DNA from 4 places in the Rhodoferax sp. LS1R11 genome. Region 2 is predicted to be linked to each of the others. Evidence: predicted binding sites of a transcription regulator. Region 2 holds the regulator's gene; each other region holds the start of a gene.
What was found. Region 2 encodes sigma-54, which starts transcription at its own class of promoters, with help from an activator protein. Its sites were predicted from a motif close to TGGCANGNAANCTGCTTT; they were not measured.
Positions count from the first base shown of each region.

Region 1: the regulator sigma-54 is predicted to act here: its motif matches at 1,561-1,578, upstream of AC097N_RS17110 (PQQ-dependent methanol/ethanol family dehydrogenase).
Region 3: the regulator sigma-54 is predicted to act here: its motif matches at 1,806-1,823, upstream of AC097N_RS07670 (CmpA/NrtA family ABC transporter substrate-binding protein).
Region 4: the regulator sigma-54 is predicted to act here: its motif matches at 1,721-1,738, upstream of nirB (nitrite reductase large subunit NirB).

Region 1 is NZ_JBWMAW010000016.1:46,091-49,262, reverse strand. It holds gene pqqC (pyrroloquinoline-quinone synthase PqqC) at 1-202, opposite strand, end outside; gene pqqB (pyrroloquinoline quinone biosynthesis protein PqqB) at 195-1,130, opposite strand; gene pqqA (pyrroloquinoline quinone precursor peptide PqqA) at 1,186-1,260, opposite strand; gene AC097N_RS17110 (PQQ-dependent methanol/ethanol family dehydrogenase) at 1,644-3,172, shown strand, end outside.
Region 2 is NZ_JBWMAW010000002.1:95,671-98,842, reverse strand. It holds gene lptB (LPS export ABC transporter ATP-binding protein) at 1-703, shown strand, start outside; gene rpoN (RNA polymerase factor sigma-54) at 824-2,428, shown strand; gene AC097N_RS03175 (THUMP domain-containing class I SAM-dependent RNA methyltransferase) at 2,448-3,172, shown strand, end outside.
Region 3 is NZ_JBWMAW010000004.1:220,680-223,851, forward strand. It holds gene tsaD (tRNA (adenosine(37)-N6)-threonylcarbamoyltransferase complex transferase subunit TsaD) at 1-952, opposite strand, end outside; gene AC097N_RS07665 (ANTAR domain-containing response regulator) at 999-1,646, shown strand; gene AC097N_RS07670 (CmpA/NrtA family ABC transporter substrate-binding protein) at 2,000-3,172, shown strand, end outside.
Region 4 is NZ_JBWMAW010000004.1:255,080-258,251, reverse strand. It holds gene nirB (nitrite reductase large subunit NirB) at 1-1,496, opposite strand, end outside; gene AC097N_RS07840 (type IV pili methyl-accepting chemotaxis transducer N-terminal domain-containing protein) at 1,885-3,117, shown strand; gene AC097N_RS07835 (bifunctional protein-serine/threonine kinase/phosphatase) at 3,171-3,172, shown strand, end outside.

The DNA of each region.
Region 1 (3,172 bases), on a different contig from region 2:
TGGACATGACCGCGGCGTCTTTGAGCGGAATACACCACTGGTAATAAAAACGGTTGCTCACCCAGCCGCGCACCTGCTCGGGCGAGCATTGCCCGCTGTTGAGACGGACGTTGAAGGCCTGGTGAATGTGATAGGCCGCGCCCTTTTCACGCAGGCGGCTTTCAAATTCCGCAGCATCCCAAGCCAAAAGGTGATCAGCCATGTGAACTTTCAAGTTTCATTGCCATGCCATCCCAGGCCACCTCGATACCCGCGGCGTTCAGGGCTGCGCGCTCGGGGGAGTCACTGCGCAGAATGGGATTGGTGTTGTTGATGTGGATAAGAATCTTGCGAATGCTTTTGGGCAACGCCTGCAGCACTTCCAGCATGCCCCCCGGTCCGGACTGGGCGAGGTGACCCATGTCGGCAGCGGTCTTGGTGGACAGGCCCAAGGTCTGCATTTCGTCGTTGCGCCAGAAGGTGCCGTCCACCAGCACCACATCCGCGGTGGCCATGGCGTGGGCCACGGCAGGTTCGATGCGACCCAGCCCGGGGGCGTAAAACACACGCTTTCCGGTCACGGTGTCTTCAATCAGCAGCCCGATGTTGTCGCCCGGCAAGGGCGCATCGCGACGCGGAGAATAAGGGGGTGCGTTGCTGGTGAGCGGCATCACTGAAAACTTGATGCCAGTCAATGCCGCCACTTCGAATGCGGGTTCGGTCAGCGACAGGGGATGCGCCTGCACCCCGGCGTAATGCGACAAGACACGAACCAGCGGCAAGCTGGTGTTGAGCTCGTCAAGAACCTGCGGGGTAGCGTACAAAGGCAGCGGCGTACGCCGCTCACGCAACATCAGCAAGCCCGTCACATGGTCAATCTGTGCATCCATGAGCAACACCGCGGCAATGCCGCTGTCCCGCAGAGCCCTGGCGGGTTGTATTTCCGGCATGGCACGTATCTGCGCCAGTATGTCTGGCGACGCATTGACCAATAACCAGTCTTGCCCATTGCGTGAAACCGCGATGGAAGACTGGGTACGGGGTGTCAGCGCCGGATCACCTTGTCGTACCGCTGCGCAATTGGCGCAATTGCAATTCCATTGGGGGAAGCCACCGCCTGCTGCGGACCCGAGAACGCGTATGTGCATGATTTTTGGAAATTAAAAAGCGACGCTGCACACAAGGCACAGACGTCGCTTGGCACGATCAACGATTGGCGATGTACATCGTGATTTCAAAACCGAAACGCAAATCGGTGAAGGCCGGTGTGGTCCATTGCATAGAAGTACTCCTTGGGTAGTTGATTGAATCGAACCGCCGCCTCCTGAATCGTGAAGGTCGGCAGCCCGGTTGTACTGCAATATTTGCGCCAAGACAAATAAGGCCCGGATACCCACTTTCAGACCCCGGAAACCCCACTGACAGGTCTTTGGTGGCCCTTGGAGCAATGCCGAAGGGGCATGCATTGCTCCCGATTGACACAGTGGCTAGGGTTAGTGCTGACCGTACAAACCCGCACACCAAGCCACAAATGCCACCTGACCACGGAACTTTCGAGCCAAATACCGATATGCAGTGCTCAGGCACGATCTTTGCAATTTCATGCTCTGGAGTTCCAAATTCCATACACCTCAGTTCAGCATTGACACAACAAGGAGACATTCATGCGCTTGAAATTACTGGCTACTTTGATGGCTTATGGGTTTGCGGCGGGGACGGCTCAAGCCGTTGTCACGCAGCAGATGATTGACAACGATGCGAGCGACACCAAGGAAGTTCTTTCCTGGGGTCTGGGCAACCAGGGCCAGCGCTTCTCACCCCTGAAACAAGTCAACCCCCAAAGCATCAAGAGACTGGTTCCGGCGTGGAGCTTTTCTTTTGGCGGTGAAAAACAACGTGGCCAGGAATCGCAGCCGGTGATTCACAACGGCAAGATGTTTGTCACGGGCTCTTACTCACGCATTTACGCGCTGGACGCAAAGACAGGTGCCAAGCTGTGGAAGTATGAGCACCGCCTGCCCGAAGGCATCATGCCTTGCTGCGACGTGATCAACCGCGGCGCGGCACTCTATGACAACCTGGTGATCTTCATGACGCTGGATGCCCAAATCGTGGCACTCGACCAGAACACGGGCGACGTGGTCTGGAAGGAAAAGATTGAAGACTATGCCACGGGCGCCTCGGCCTCGGCCGCGCCCCTGATTGCGGGCGGCTTGTTGCTGACCGGCATCTCGGGCGGAGAATTCGGCGTGGTCGGACGCGTTGAAGCGCGCGACCCCAAGACCGGCCGGATGGTGTGGAGCCGCCCCACGGTTGAAGGCCATATGGGCTACAAATATGACAAGGATGGCAACAAGACTGAAAACGGCATTTCAGGCACCTTGAACAAATCCTGGTCGGGCGACCTGTGGAAGACCGGTGGCGCAACCACCTGGTTGGGCGGCACCTACGACAGCAAGACCGGCCTCGCTTACTTTGGTACCGGCAACCCGGCGCCGTGGAACAGCCATTTGCGCAAGGGCGACAACCTGTTCTCCTGCTCCACGGTCGCGCTGGATATCAAGACCGGCCAGATCAAATGGCACTACCAGAACACCCCCAATGATGCGTGGGACTTCGATGGCGCCAACGAGTTTGTGACCTTCGACATGGACGGCAAGCGCGTGGGCGGCAAGGCTGACCGCAATGGCTTCTTCTATGTCAATGACGCCACCACCGGCCAATTACTCAATGCGTTCCCCTTCGTCAAGAAGATTACTTGGGCGACAGGCATTGACCTGAAAACAGGACGTCCCAACTTTGTGCCCGAAAACCGCGCGGGTGACCCCGTGGCCAGTGCCGACGGCACCAAGGGCAAGTCGGTGTTTGCAGCGCCCAGTTTCCTGGGGGGCAAAAACCAGATGCCGATGGCCTACAGCCCAGCCACCAAGTTGTTCTACGTGCCGTCCAATGAATGGGGCATGGAGATCTGGAACGAGCCTGTGACCTACAAAAAGGGCGCCGCTTACATGGGTGCCGGCTTCACCATCAAGACGCTCAACGAAGGCAACATCGGCGCACTGCGGGCCATCAACCCCAAGACCGGCAAGATCGAATGGGAAGTTCCCAACAACGCGCCTTTGTGGGGTGGCGTGTTGACCACCGCTGGCAACCTGGTGTTCTGGGGAACGCCTGAGGGCTTCCTGAAAGCCGC
Region 2 (3,172 bases):
TGGCAGCCGCAAGGCCGTCAAGGACGTGTCGCTGACGGTTCGAAAAGGCGAGGTGGTGGGCCTGCTGGGTCCCAACGGTGCGGGCAAAACCACGTCGTTCTACATGATTGTGGGCCTGGTGCGCGCCACCTCGGGTGACATCACCATTGATGGCCAGTCCATCGAGCACATGCCCATTCACCGGCGGGCCCGCCTGGGGCTGAGTTACCTGCCGCAGGAAGCCTCCATTTTTCGCAAGCTCAATGTGGAAGACAACGTGCGCGCCGTGCTGGAGCTGCAGCGCGACGAGGCCGGCAAACCCCTGGGCAAAGCCGAGATCGAGAAACGTCTGACCGAGCTGCTGCAGGAGTTGCGCGTGGACCACCTGCGGGAAACGCCCGCCCTGGCGCTGTCCGGTGGCGAGCGGCGCCGGGTTGAAATTGCCCGCGCGCTGGCTACCCAGCCCCGGTTCATTCTGCTGGACGAACCGTTTGCCGGGATTGACCCGATTGCCGTGATCGAGATCCAGCGCATCATCAGTTTTTTGAAAGCCCGGGGTCTGGGCGTGCTGATCACCGACCACAACGTGCGCGAAACCCTGGGCATTTGTGATCACGCCTACATCATCAGCGACGGCACCGTGCTCGCTGAGGGCACACCTTCCGAGATCGTCAACGACGCCAACGTGCGTCGGGTCTATCTGGGTGAACACTTCAAAATGTAGATATATGGCCCCCACGTTTGTCACTGCGTGTACTGCACTGCCCCCCGAGGGGGGCTGGCCTTGCTTGGGGCGGCCCGGCGCGGCGGCCTTTACTCACGCGCCCGACACTGCGGTGAGCACATGAAGCAAGGTCTTTCCCTCCGTGTTTCGCAGCACCTGGCGCTCACGCCGCAGTTGCAGCAGTCGATCCGCCTGTTGCAACTCTCCACGCTGGAGCTGAGCCAGGAAGTCGACCAGATGCTGGACGACAACCCGTTTCTGGAGCTGGGCGCAGACCAGCCGGTGCGCGAGGAGTTTGGTCTGGCGCAGGCCGATACGCCCGTGCGCAATGACGATCTCAATGCCGAAGCTGCTACCAATACTGTAGCTGACTACGCAGTAGAGACGAGGGCTACAGGCGAAAATGATACTGAAGTCACGCCGCTGTCCGCCGACGACGGCCAAAGTTGGGAAGGCGATGGCAGCGCCTCCCTGTCACCCGACGACAGCGAGTGGGGTGGCGATGCCAAGCCCAGCACCAACAACCTCAACGGCAACGAAGACGCCGATGTGACCGAGATGGCGCGCACCCAGGAGTCGCTGCAAAGTCATTTGCACCGCCAGGCGCTGGCCTTGCGTTTGAGTGAGGAAGACCGCGCCGCCCTGCGATTTTTGATCGAGTCCCTGAACGACGACGGCTACCTGGAGGACACACTCATCTCGCTGGCCCAGGGCCTGGCCGGGGACGGCGATGCCGAGCAGGTCGAACAACTGGTGCACCATTTCACGGTGGCGCTGTCGCTGCTGCAAAGCCTGGAGCCCGCGGGGGTCGGGGCGCGCCATCTGGCCGAGTGCCTGACCTTGCAACTGAAGGCCTTGCTGGCCAGGGCGGTGACGGACCCGGCCTCCCGACAGTTGCAGTCGGTCCTGAAGGTGGCCTTGCGCATCTGTGCCCAGCCGATGGACCTGCTGGCGCGACGCGACGTGAAGCGACTCGTTCAGGTGTGCGCGGTCACCGATGCCGCCGTGCGCGAAGCCATTGCGCTCATCGCCCGCCTGGAGCCCAAGCCGGGCCGGCGGTTTGTGAATGTGGAACGCAACATCGTGGTGCCCGATGTGCTGGTGGTCAAGGTCGGCAAGGGCGCTCAGGCCAAATTCCAGGTGCGGCTCAATGCCGAGGTGATGCCCCGCCTGCGGGTGCATGACATCTACGCCAACGCGCTCAAGCAGCACAAGGGCGGCGGTAGCGAGTCGTCCAACTTTGCGGCGCTGCAGCAGCGGCTGCAGGAGGCGCGCTGGTTCATCAAGAACATCCAGCAGCGCTTTGACACGATTTTGCGGGTCAGCAACGCCATTGTGGAGCGTCAAAAGAGCTTCTTCACCCATGGTGAACTGGCCATGCGCCCCTTGGTGCTGCGCGAGATTGCCGACGAGCTGGGCCTGCACGAATCGACCATCAGCCGGGTGACCACGGCCAAGTACATGGCCACGCCGTTTGGCACGTTTGAGCTCAAGTATTTCTTTGGCTCCGGCCTGGGCACCGACTCGGGCGGCAACGCATCCAGCACCGCAGTGCGCGCCCTGATCAAGCAATTCATCAGCGCCGAAAGCGTGACCAAGCCGCTCAGCGACAACCAGATTTCCGAGATGCTCAAAGAGCAGGGCATCGACTGCGCCCGCCGCACGGTGGCCAAATACCGCGAAGGTCTGCGGATTGCCCCCGCATCCTTGCGCAAGGCGCTGTAGCGCCTTTATCCAGAACACCATGAACCAACTTCAATTATTTTTGCCCTGCGCCGCCGGCGTCGAGGACTACCTGGCGCCCGAGATTCTGCGCATCACCGGCTTGCCGCCAGGCTGCGTGACCAAGCAGCGCGGCGGCGTGGCCGTGCGCACCTCCATGGCGCATGCCATGCTGCTCAATCTGTACAGCCGCCTGGCCCAGCGCGTGCTGGTGCTGCTGTCCTACACCGAGTACCGTGGCGAGCAGGACCTGTACCGCGCCGCCAGCGAGGTGGCGTGGGAGCGCTGGTTCACGCCGAAGGAAAGCATCAAGGTGGAGGTAACGGCGCAACACAGCCCGCTCACCTCGTTGAACTTTGCGGCGCTCAAGATCAAGGACGCGGTGTGCGACCGGTTTCGGGAGACCGCGGGCGGTGTGCGTCCGGACGTCAACACCCAGTGGCCCGACGTGCGTATTTACACCCACCTCACCACCGACCACTGCTCGCTGTACATCGACACCTCGGGCGAGCCGCTGTTCAAACGTGGCTGGCGCGAGGACAAGGGGGATGCGCCCTTGAAGGAAACCCTGGCCGCGGCCATGATTGCCGCCAGTGGCTGGGCCGATGGCGACGAAGATTTGCAGCCCTTGTACGACCCCTGCTGCGGCAGCGGCACCGTGGTGATTGAGGCGGCCCAGATCGCGTGCAACATCGCGGCGGGCAGCCGTCGCCGGTTTGCGTTCGAAAAGTATTTGCCCTTCCGCCG
Region 3 (3,172 bases), on a different contig from region 2:
TGTCGGTGCACAAATGCAGCTCGGGGTAGTGCACGCGCACGCGGCGCTTGGCGCATTCGGCATTCAGTTGCTCGCGCAGCTTGCGGTTGGCGCCCACGCCGCCCGCCACCACGAGCCGGGTGAGCCCGGTTTCCTTCAATGCAATGATCGACTTCTTGACCAGCACCTCCACAATCGCCGCCTGGGTCGAGGCGGCAAGGTCAGCCAACACAGCGACAGGCAAAGCCTCCACTGCACAATCCTGCGCCATGGCCAGTTTTTTGGCCTGCACCATGACGGCCGTTTTCAGGCCCGCAAACGAAAAATCGAGGTTGTTGCTTTTGAGCAGCGGCCGGGGAAACTTGAAAGCAGCCGCATCGCCCTGCTCCGCGAGCCGCGACAAGGCCGGACCACCGGGGTAGCCCAGGCCCAGCAGCTTGGCGGACTTGTCAAACGCCTCGCCCGCCGCGTCGTCAATAGTTTCACCCAGCAACTGGTAGCGCCCTACCCCATCAACCCGCATCAACTGGGTGTGGCCACCAGACACCAGCAGGGCCACAAAAGGAAACTCGGGCGGGTCCGCACTTAAAAAGGGCGACAGCAGGTGGCCTTCAAGATGGTGCACGCCCAACACTGGCTTGTTCAACGCCGCCCCCAGCGCACAGGCCACGCCCGCGCCGACCAGCAAGGCGCCCGCCAAACCGGGGCCGCGGGTGAAGGCCACCACGTCAACGTCGGCAAGGGTCTTGCCCGACGTTGCCAGCACCTGCTCGGTCAGCGGCAACACACGGCGAATGTGGTCGCGGCTGGCCAGTTCGGGCACCACACCGCCGTAGGCCTGGTGCATCTCGATCTGGCTGTACAGCGCGTCACCCAGCAACACCGGCACGCCCACGCCCTGCACCTCGACCAGGGCTACGCCTGTTTCGTCACACGAGGACTCGATCCCCAATACCCGTAAAGTTTTCTCCATAGCCATGGAGTTTAGGGGATGGCTCGATTCTTGCACCGATGCACCCATGAATGAAACCCTGCGCATCGTCGTCATTTCCCCCGATCTGGTTATCAATGACCAGAATGACGCCTACGCGGTCACCCAGGCTGAGCGCTCGCGCAGCCTGCGCATCGGCCTGCTGGAAAACGGCTTCAACCTGGTCGCCAGCCTGCCGGCGGACGTGTTTCTGACCGAGCGCCTGGCCCAGCTGCAGCCCGACATGATCATCGTGGACGCGGAAAGTGAAGCCCGCGACGCACTGGAGCATGTGGTGATGGCCACGCGGGATGCGCGCCGCCCGATTGTCATGTTCACCAACGACAACGACACCAGCCACGTCAAGGACGCGGTCGCGGCGGGCGTGTCGGCCTATATCGTGGCCGGTCTGTCCAGCGAACGCATCCGCCCCATTCTGGATGTGGCCATGGCCCGCTTCCAGCATGAGCAGGCGCTGCGCCAGGAGCTGAACGCCACCAAGACGGAGCTGGGCGAACTCAACGCCGAACTCAAGGACCGCAAGGTCATTGACCGCGCCAAAGGCCTGTTGATGCAGCGCCAGGGCCTGAGCGAGCAGGCGGCCTACGAGAAGCTGCGCAAGGCCGCCATGGACAAAAGCCTGAAGCTGGCCGAAGTGGCGCAGCGCATGCTCGACATGATGGACTTGCTCGGCTGAGCCTGGCGTGCATGCACGGTCCATCCGCACCCAACCCGAATTGGTGCACCGCACAACAACAGTGCCTTATACAAAAATTTATACAAATAATGGCTGTAGCCCAGGTAAATACTCCACATACAGCTATCAAATAAGTAGCAAAAAAGCTCTGGAAATAGTTGGCACAGTCATTGCATAGATAGATCCAAGGTCCGAAAGGATCATGCGAAATTTCCGGTTCAACGGCGGACCGGGAACTTCGCTAAAGGACAAAGGCGTCCCCCACTGGTATGAAACGTATCGACTCGTTTTGCACTTCGTGAGGACGCCTTTTTTGTTTTCTTTTTTCTGTTTTGCCTCAAAGGAGTTTTGCCATGACCGACCTTCTCAAAACCAGCCTCAGCCGACGCACTGTCCTCCAGACTGCCGCCATCGGTGCCATCGGCATCAACCCCGCATTGCGTGCGGCCGTGTATGCCGGCGGCTCCGATGCGCCTGAAAAAACCGAAGTCAAAATCGGCTTCATTCCGCTAACCGACTGCGCCAGCGTCGTGATGGCCTCGGTGCTGGGCATTGACAAAAAATACGGCGTCAAGATCATCCCCACCAAGGAAGCCAGCTGGGCCGGTGTGCGCGACAAGCTGGTCACCGGCGAACTCGACTTTGCCCACGTGCTGTACGGCCTGATTTACGGCGTGCACCTGGGTGTGGGCGGTGCCAAAAAAGACATGGCCGTGCTGATGAATCTCAACCAGAACGGTCAGGCCATCACTCTGTCCAAGAAGCTGGCCGACAAGGGTGCCGTGGACGGCGCCGGTCTGGCCAAACTGATGGCGGCCGAAAAACGTGAATACACCTTCGCCCAGACCTTCCCCACCGGCACGCACGCCATGTGGCTGTACTACTGGATGGCGGCCAACGGCATCAACCCGATCAAGGACGCGAAGGTGATCACCGTGCCGCCACCCCAAATGGTGGCAAACATGCGCGTCGGCAACATGGACGGCTACTGCGTGGGCGAGCCCTGGAACCACCGCGCCATCATTGACGGCATCGGCGTCACCGCCGCCACCACACAGGACATCTGGAAAGACCACCCCGAGAAGGTGCTGGGCACCACGGGCGAGTTCGTCAAGAAGTACCCCAACACTGCCCGCGCCGTGACGGCTGCGATTCTGGAAGCCGGCAAATGGATCGACGCGGGTCTGGCCAACAAAAACAAGATGGCCGAGACGATTGCCGACAAGAGCTACGTCAACACCAGCGTGGACGCCATCAACCAGCGCATTCTGGGCCGCTACCAGAACGGCATGGGCAAGACCTGGGACGACCCCAACTACATGAAGTTTTACAACGAAGGCACGGTGAACTTCCCTTACCTGTCGGACGGCATGTGGTTCCTGACGCAGCAAAAACGTTGGGGCCTGCTGAAGGATCACCCGGACTACCTGGCGGTGGCCAAGCAGATCAACCAGATCGACATCTACAAGCAAGCAGCCACGGCGAGCAACACGCCAGTGCCCAAAGACGTCATGCGCACGTCCAAG
Region 4 (3,172 bases), on a different contig from region 2:
GTACAGGCGCACATGGCCTTGGTCTTGGGCGTGGCCGAGTAGTCGCCACCCGCAGTGAACATCAAAATCTGTTCCACCAGGCCGGTGCACGAGCCGCACGACGCGCTGGCTTTGGTGTGCTTGCGCACCTCGTCCAGGGTGAACAGGCCTTTGTCACGAATGGCTTTGCAGATGGTGCCCTTGTTCACGCCGTTGCAGCCGCACACTTCGGCATCGTCGGGCATGGTGGCTGCCTTGCTGTGGCCCTCATGGCCCACATCACCAATGTTGGACTCGCCAAACATCAGCTTGTCGCGGATGTCGGCAATCGAGCGGCCGTCCCGCAGCAGCTTGAAGTACCAGCTGCCATCCACCGTGTCGCCGTACATGCAGGCGCCAATGAGCTTGTCGTCCTTGATTACCAGCTTTTTGTAGACACCGCCAAACGGGTCACTCATCACGATTTCTTCGCAGCCTTCGCCACCCATGAACTCGCCGGCGCTGAACAGGTCAATGCCGGTGACCTTGAGTTTGGTCGACGTGAGCGAGCCCTGGTAACGGCCAATGCCGAACTGCGCCAGGTGGTTGGCGGCCACTTTGGCCTGCTCAAACAAAGGCGCCACCAGACCGTAGGCAATGCCGCGGTGCGCCGCGCATTCGCCCACCGAGTAAATGCGGGCGTCGGTGATGGTTTGCATGGTGTCGTTCACCACAATGCCCTTGTTGCAATGCAGGCGCATGCTTTCGGCCAGTTGCGTGTTGGGGCGAATACCCACGGCCATGACCACCAGGTCAGCCGCTACTTCTGTGCCATCCTTGAACTTGATCGCTGTGACGCGTTGACCGCTGTCACCGCCTCCGCCCACCAGCTCTTGCGTCTGGGCGCCCATCAGGAAGTTCAGGCCGCGTTCTTCCAGCGACTTTTGCAGCAGCTTGCCGGCCACGCTGTCGAGCTGGCGCTCCATCAGGGTGGGCATGACGTGCACCACACTGACCGTCATGCCACGCAGCATCAGGCCGTTGGCCGCTTCCAGACCCAACAGCCCACCACCAATGACGACGGCGTGTTTGTATTTGACGGCCGCATCGATCATGGCGTTGGTGTCCGCAATGTCTCGGTAGGCGATGACACCTTCCAGGTCTTTGCCAGGAACGGGCAGGATGAAGGGGTTGGAGCCCGTGCACATCAGTAACCGGTCATATTCCGTGCTGATTTTTTCGCCAGCGGCGTTCTCGGCATGAACCAGGCGGCGAGCGCGGTCGACTTCGGTGACTTTCCAGCCTGCGTGCAGGGTGATGTTGTTGTCTTTGTACCAGTCCCACGAATTCAGCACGATCTCGTCGAGCGTCTGCTCGCCGGCCAGCACCGGGGACAGCAGAATGCGGTTGTAGTTGGGGTGGGGCTCGGCGCCGAACACCGTGATGTCATAAAGCTCGGGCGAAACTTTGAGTAATTCCTCCAGGGTGCGAACCCCTGCCATGCCGTTGCCGACCATCACCAGTTTTGATTTCTTCATTGCGCTACTCCAGATTGATTCACTTGATTGAGTGCAAGCCTCATGCCAGTGTTGGCAAGCAAGGTGCAACTGCACCAGGATGAGGCGGGGGAAAACAGATGCCGCGGCTGTCAAGCCGGTGCGAGGCACGCAGGGTGTCCTCCAAATACAGTACGCACGTCGTTATGCGCAGATCCCGCGGCGCAGTGGCCAAGGTCGGACGCTTCGTTACGCCCATCCACACCCATGCAAAACTTGTGCCATATGATCGGGAGCCGCAATTTGAATTTGTCAACCTAGCCCGGAGCCTGGTGCGCGACTTGCGTGTGCTACGCCCATTTCCCCTTCAAAATCATTGGTTTTTATGACAAGCGCGTTGGTATTTTTAAACGGCACCAAGGGCTCGCCCATGTTGGCTGCCGACTTGGAGGCCGCAGGTATTCAGGTGCTGTGCGTGGTGAATGAACGCAATAAATTGGTGCGCGATGTGATGCGCCATGCACCAGATCTGGTGATCTGTGACGAGCCCTTGCCGGATGAGGCCTTGTTCAAGGCCACACAGGTGATTGCCGAGACCTCGCCACGCCCCGTCATCATGTTCACCAGCGACAGCGACGCCGACAACATCACGCGGGCCACGGAATCAGGAATCCATGCCTATGTGGTCAATGGCTATGGCGCCAACCGGCTTCGTCCCTTGATTCATCTGGCGCAGGCCCGGTTCCGGCGTGAGCAGGCCCTGCGCGATGAATTGCAGGACGTCTCCAGCCGCTTCGAGGAGCGCCGGCTGGTGGACCGTGCCAAGGGCATCCTCATGCATGCACGCCAAGTGTCGGATGACGATGCGTTCCAGATGCTGCGCACCGCCTCCATGCACAGCAACCAGCGGCTGGGGCAGGTGTCGCAGCACATCATCCACTCGGCCCGTTTTGCCGAATCGGTGAACCGCGCCGGCCAACTGCGCATGCTGTCCCAGCGGCTGATCAAGCTGTACCTGCTGCAGCTGGCCGGGGTTCAGGTCAGCAACCAGAAGGAGCTGCTGAAAGACTCCATGCTGCGCATTGAAGGCAACCTCACGTTGTTGGGCAAAAATATCTCCAAGCCCACCTTTGGCGATTTGCTGGGGCAGGTCCTGCTGACCTGGACGCGCCTGAAACAGGCCTTGCAGGGTGAACCCCGGGGCGATCAGATCGAGCACATGGACGAACTGGCCGAATTGCTGCTGCGCGAAGCGGAGCGCCTCACCGGCACGCTGGAGAATGCCGGATCAGTGGCGCCCCTGCATGTGCTCAACATGGCGGGGCGCCAGCGCATGCTGTCCCAGCGTTTTGCCAAATACGCCTTGCTCGGCGTGCTGGGAGATGCCGCCTCGGTCCAGCGCAGTGAGGTGGGCATGGCGGAGTCGCAGACCGAGTTTGAGCAGACGCTGCGTTACCTCAACACGATTCCCCTGAGCACCAAGGACATCCGGGGCGCGCTGGATGCGGCCGCGGTGGGCTGGCAAGAGATGCTGGCAGGTGCCGCCGATGCGCGCCAACTCGCCGGGCAAGAGCGCGTGGCCCTTGCCAGCGAAACGCTGCTCGATGTGTTTGAGCAGTTGTCGGGCTACTACGAGCGCAGCATGCAGATGCTGGTGGGCTGATCGCCCCCATGTGGTGCACCAATATTGGGCATTGATCTTGCTTGTCTTGGTGCAT